DNA from 2 places in the Paenibacillus sp. FSL R7-0297 genome. Region 2 is predicted to be linked to the other one. Evidence: riboswitches for the same ligand, from Rfam matches in the RefSeq annotation. Region 2 holds a riboswitch; the other holds the start of a gene.

Region 1 (3,042 bases), 480 kb from region 2:
GCGAGTCCTTCAGATCCAAATAATTAACGTACAGCAGGTAGAAAGGGACAAGCCCTCCCGAGAACAGCATAGTGATCAGCAGGTAGAAACTAAAAGCCTTTTTAAAGGGAAAGTCCTTCCGGTAGAGGGGGTACGCGTACAGAGCAATCAATAGTACTGCCAGAAGGGTTCCGGTAAGCGTAACGGTCAGGCTGATTCCATAAGCTTTGACCAGCGTCTGCGAATGGTTGAACAGATATTGGTAAGCGGTCAGGTCAATCTTCTCGGGCCAGAATTTATACCCCTGCAGCGTTAACGTTTTCTCGTTGGTTAAGGAAATGGCGACAATGAGCAGAATAGGCAGGATGCAGGCCAGACTGAAGGCAGTGAAGAAGATGTTCAGCACAATCTGGGCGCTCTTGGAGCCTTTGGGATAGGCGCGGGTTCGGGTTGCAGTAGTCATTAAGATCCTCCGTTCTAGAAAAGTGCCGTATCGCGGTTCAGCTTGCGGGCCAGACTGTTCGCCCCGATAACAAGGAAGAAGCCGATGACGGATTGATAAAAGTTCGCCGCAGAGGACATACCCAGATCATTAAGCTGTATTAAGCCCCGATACACATAGGTGTCGATGACATCCGTAGTAGAGCGCAGCGCACCGGAGTCCAGCGTAACGTGGTAGAACAGCCCGAAGTCGGAGCGGAAAATACCGCCCATGTTGAGAATGGTGAGAATGACCATGATAGGCGTAAGGAGCGGCAGCGTAATTCGGGTGATCTGCTGCCACTTGCTGGCGCCGTCCACCACCGCAGCTTCATACAGCTCCTCGCTGATGCCGGTGATCGCGGCCAGATAGATGACACTGCCGATGCCGATCGAGTGCCACATCTTGGTGAGCCACAGAATATAGGGCCATGCATTGGGATGCATATAAGCATTGACTGAGGAATGGCCGAACAAGGGCAGAATATGCTTGACCAGGAAGCCGTACTCCGGGTGCAGGAAGGCGTAGACTATGAAGCTGACGACAACCATGGACAAGAAATTCGGCATAATCATAACAGTCTGGAAGAAACGGGAGGCCAGCTTGCTGCGAACCTCGTTGATCGCAATGGCCAGGGATACAGAGAGGATGAGCCCTGAGATAATGAAGACAACGTTGTAGCCGATGGTGTTAATGGTCACGCGCAGGGCATCGGATGTGGCGAAGAGGAACCGGAAGTTGTCGAGTCCCGCCCATGGACTGCCCATAATGCCGTCAACATAGTTGATGTTCTTGAAAGCAATGAATAATCCGAACATCGGGATGTAACAGTTGATGAAAAAAATAATGGCGGTTGGCAGCAGCATGAGCAGCAGCACCCGGTATTTCACAATGTTCCGCAGCAAACGGCCAAAGCTGCCCTGCTGCTGTGAAAGGGGCTGCTTGGTCAAAGCTTTTACGGTTGAAGGATTTGCCATTGGTTCTAACCTCGCTCTACATAATCTGGATGAATTTATTATAGTAGAGGAGCAGATACGAATTCTCTCTTGCAGATGACCCCGTTTATTCAAAAGTTACCTCATGTTGAACTCTTGAACATTGCGACTTTTTTCACAGAATATCTCTCACATGCCGAGTAATATGTTAGAATATCAGAATGCATTAACGCTTCACCAATTTAATACATCACACGGGCTATGATTGCTATGGATCACACTATAGCAGGAGCAGCTTCTGGAGAGACTGCGGGAGACCGCAGCGCCGAAGGGTTCACAATCTCAGGCAAAAGGACAGAAGAGTACGGAATTTGTATTTGTTATGCCGATTCTTTACGGTCAGCAGCGCAGGTAGCTTATTTTGATATTCTTATGAACCGGGAGATTGGATGACATCCAATCTCTTTTTTATGTTATTTGGCAGCATAGCGTTGTACACATTAAGGGGGAAAAAGGCAATGGCACAGACAGAATTAAAGAGAGATTTGGCGAACCGGCATGTACAGCTGATCGCTATCGGCGGCACGATTGGCACAGGGTTATTCCTGGGATCGGGCAGAGCGATTCAGCAGGCCGGCCCGTCCATTATGATCACGTATTTACTCGTGGGGATTGCCGTGTTTTTTGTGATGAGGGCGCTGGGTGAGCTGCTGCTCTCCAAAGCGGGATATCAATCCTTTACGGACATTGCTGAAGACTATTTGGGGCCCCGGGCTGCGTTCATTACGGGCTGGACCTACTGGTTCTGCTGGATTATGACGGCGATGGCCGATGTGATTGCGGTGGGCGTCTATGTGCAGTACTGGTTCGATATTCCGCAGTGGGTACCGGCCGTGATCTGCCTGATCATTCTGCTCGGACTCAATCTGCTCACGGTCAAAAGCTTCGGCGAACTCGAATTCTGGTTTGCCCTAATCAAAGTCGTCACGATTCTTGCCTTAATCGGCCTGGGAATCATTCTGCTGGTCATCGGGTTCAAGACGGATGCAGGATCGGTGAGCGTTCGCAATCTCTGGGAGCACGGGGGCGTGTTCCCGAACGGTGTTAAGGGCTTCTTATTTTCCTTCCAGATGGTTGTGTTCGCTTATGTCGGTGTGGAGCTTGTGGGTGTATCAGCCGCAGAAACAGCGGATCCGGAGAAAAATATCCCCTCGGCGATTAACAAGATTCCTCTGCGGATTCTCTTCTTCTATGTGGGCGCGCTCTTCGTGCTGCTGTGCATTAACCCGTGGACCCAGCTCAGTGCGGCTGAAAGTCCATTTGTGCGAACCTTCAGTCTAGTCGGGATTCCAGTTGCTGCGGGCATTATCAATTTCGTCGTCTTAACCTCAGCGGCTTCCGCCTGCAACAGCGGGATGTTCTCGACCAGCCGGATTCTGTATAATCTGAGCCGAAGAGATCAGGCATCCCCGCAGCTCGGCAAGCTGAACCGAAATCATGTGCCCGCGAACTCATTATTTATTTCTACATTTGTAATATCGGCCGGGGCGCTGCTCAGCAAGCTTATTCCAGGCCAAGCGTTCGGCATCGTTACAACGATCAGCGCCATTTGTTTCATCTGGGTGTGGGGTGTTGTGCTCGTATGTC
Region 2 (3,042 bases):
AGGACTGGAATTCGAAGATCGCCTGAAGCTCGCCCTGGCTGATCTCCGGCTGATAAGGGGTGTAGGCGGTATAGAATTCCGAACGGGAAATAACATGGTTAATAACAACCGGAACGTGGTGATCATATAATCCGGCGCCAAGGAAGCTCGCATGGGTATCAAAGTCGGCATTCTTGTCCGCCAGACCCTTCATATGGCGCAGCAGCGCATACTCATCCAGCGGGCCGGACATCGGCATTGTTCCCTGGTAACGGACGGCCTGCGGGATATCGGAGAACAGCTCGTCGATGGACTGGATTCCTACAGTCTCCATCATTTCAGCGCGGTCTTGCTCCGTCATAGGCAAATAGCGGTGCTTCATTACGGCTTCACTCCTTGGCTCTTTTTGTAGAATGGGGCTTTGATCACGGCAGCCTTAAGCTGCTTGCCGCGGATCTCCACATACACCTCTGTGCCTATATCCGTATAGGCAGCATCCAGCAGGGCAAGTCCGAGATTCCGTTTCAGTGTCGGCGATTGTGTACCGGTAGTCACTTCACCGATCTTCACACCGTCCGCATACACGGGATAGTGGGAGCGGGGAATGCCGCGGTCGATCATTTCAAGTCCCACCAGGCGGCGCGGCAGGCCGGCTTCCTTCTGCTTCAGCAAGGCATCGCGGCCTAGAAAATCGGCTTTGTCCAGCTTCACGAAGAACTGGACTCCCGCCTCGAGCGGAGTAATATCCGCCGAGAGCTCCTGGCCGTACAGCGGCAGCTTGGCCTCGAAGCGGAGCGTGTCGCGTGCGCCGAGTCCGGCGGGAGTCAGTCCATGCGCAGCACCTGCGGCCAGCAGGCCGTTCCAGAGGGCGGCAGCTGTATCGACAGGGGCGTACAGCTCAAAGCCGTCCTCACCGGTATAGCCGGTACGGGAGAGCAGTACAGTTACGCCGCAGACCTCGGCGTGTTCGATGAAGTGGAAGGGCTTCAGCTCTGCAAGCGGGGCAGAGGTAACTTCGGCCAGAATCGTCTCAGCCAGCGGACCCTGCAGAGCGAGCAGCAGCGTCTCATCAGAGACATTCTTCAGGCTGACACCGCTGAATTCAGCGGTGAGATGCTCCGCAAGCCACTGGAAGTCCTTATCGATATTGGAGGCGTTCACGACGAGCATGTAGCGCTCATGGCCCAGGCGGTACACCAACAGATCGTCAACCACTCCGCCGCTCGGATAGAGCATCAGGGTATACTGCGCAGCGCCGTCTGCTAGGCGGCTGACATCATTGGTGGTCATCTGCTGCAGGAAGGCTTCAGCGCCGCTGCCGTCAACCATGAATTCACCCATATGCGATACATCGAACAGTCCGGCCTGCTGGCGGACTGCTTCATGTTCCTTAACGATGCCAGTAAACTGCACCGGCAGCTCCCAGCCGCCGAAATCAATGCATCTGGACTCCGCATAAGCGGCATAGAGATCATAAAAAGGCGTTCTTCTCAAAGACTCCATCGTGTCACCCCTTAGTCTGTTTACATGTAAGCAGAAACGGTAATGCCGCCTTATAAGCGCAGTATCTGTTTCAGCTAAAAATATAAAAAAGGACAGGCGAAAGCCATTATGCACTAACGCATAAATTGACTTTCGCTCTGTCCTTTGTACCTGAGAGTTACCCTGCTATCCTGCCCGCAGGTTTCCCCGTTGGTGATCCGTTTCCTGTTGTCCAGGCTGTGGATGCTCTCCAGAGATGCGTCCGGCAAAGGTCCTTTTGCCTGAGAGATTCACCCATCCCGGGCTTACTCCTTCGGCGCTGCCCCTGAGGGTCAGTCTCTCCCTATGCCATCATTCGCAAACTATATGTTTTTCTACTGACTCCATTAAACCGGGTTTACAAGCACGCTGTCAATCAAAAAACGTCAAAAAGATGACAAATTTAATTTTCCTGTCAGTTATATTGACATTAGGCAAGGTGATAACTTAGGCTATAACTAAATTTAGAACTCCAAATGTGGAAAAGAGGCGGCTTGGAAATGAGTGAAGTGCTTAACAACCTGCTATACAGCGAAGAGCATGAATGGGCACAGCAGGGTGAAGGACGCGTAGTACGTGTGGGAATTACGGATCATGCGCAGCATTTATTGGGCGACATCGTGTTTGTTGAGTTTCCTGAAGTCGGCGCAGCCATTTCCGCGGGCGATAGCGTAGGCAGTATCGAGTCTGTCAAGACGGTGTCGGAGCTGTACTCGCCGGTATCCGGCAAGGTAACCAAGATCAACGACGCACTCGAATCCAGCCCGGAGCTGATCAATGATCAGCCATACGGCGGCGGTTGGATTTTTGAGCTGGAGCTTGATGGTGAGTTCGCGGATGCAGTATCGGGCCTGCTGGATGCGGCTGCTTATAAGGAATTGGTTGGGGAATAGTTTTTACGAACAGATGAACATGGCAGGCTTCTCTTATTACATTAGATGTCACTAATGTGAGAGGTCTGTCTTTTTGCGTTTCTGTATCACTCCGGAAAGCTAAGCAGCCCCGGATAAATACTGGGCGCCAAGTGCCAAAGGGCGGGCAGCAGAGCCAGACCGGCAACGGCAAAGATAAGGCACAGCAATAGGAACCGGTATCTTTTTCTGGGACGGGTATTGGGTTTAAGTACGAAGTAATACACACCGGCCGAATATAACGGGAAAAGCACCACGGCAGACATGCCCATACAGACCAGAAAGGTGGATTCCCCGGCGGAGGAAGGGATCATGGCTTCCGGGTTATAGACCGGATTGATCTGCAGAAAGAGGATCACAAATGTCAGATAGGCAAAGAGTAAAAGAAGTGGGAAACAGCGGATGCGTCCATCCTCGGACAGCCCGTAGAGCATCCACCAGACCCCGAGCCAGGGCAGGGCAAAGGCTGCGCCGGCAATAAGGAAGTCTATGCCTATATACATCAGTTTATCGGGTGGATACACATGGGCTAGGTCGCCCCAGAAGTAATCGGAGGAGAAGAACATCATAAATACAGATAATAAACCAATGAAGAAGGTGATGATTCCCTGGGCAAAAACAATCATGATCA

Evidence for each region. Region 2 has a riboswitch for glycine ahead of gcvT (glycine cleavage system aminomethyltransferase GcvT). Riboswitches for the same ligand answer to the same signal wherever they lie in the genome.
Region 1: it holds a riboswitch for glycine, as region 2 does, so the genes downstream of both, MKZ24_RS05415 (amino acid permease) here and gcvT (glycine cleavage system aminomethyltransferase GcvT) in region 2, are expected to answer to the same signal.

What each region holds. Positions count from the first base shown of each region.
Region 1 covers NZ_JBBPAQ010000001.1:1,244,709-1,247,750, forward strand. Annotated here, with positions in the region: gene MKZ24_RS05405 (carbohydrate ABC transporter permease) at 1-442, opposite strand, end outside; gene MKZ24_RS05410 (ABC transporter permease) at 457-1,437, opposite strand; glycine riboswitch at 1,684-1,763, shown strand; gene MKZ24_RS05415 (amino acid permease) at 1,914-3,042, shown strand, end outside.
Region 2 covers NZ_JBBPAQ010000001.1:1,725,889-1,728,930, forward strand. Annotated here, with positions in the region: gene gcvPA (aminomethyl-transferring glycine dehydrogenase subunit GcvPA) at 1-361, opposite strand, end outside; gene gcvT (glycine cleavage system aminomethyltransferase GcvT) at 361-1,482, opposite strand; glycine riboswitch at 1,618-1,717, opposite strand; glycine riboswitch at 1,721-1,816, opposite strand; gene gcvH (glycine cleavage system protein GcvH) at 2,001-2,393, shown strand; gene MKZ24_RS07510 (hypothetical protein) at 2,480-3,042, opposite strand, start outside.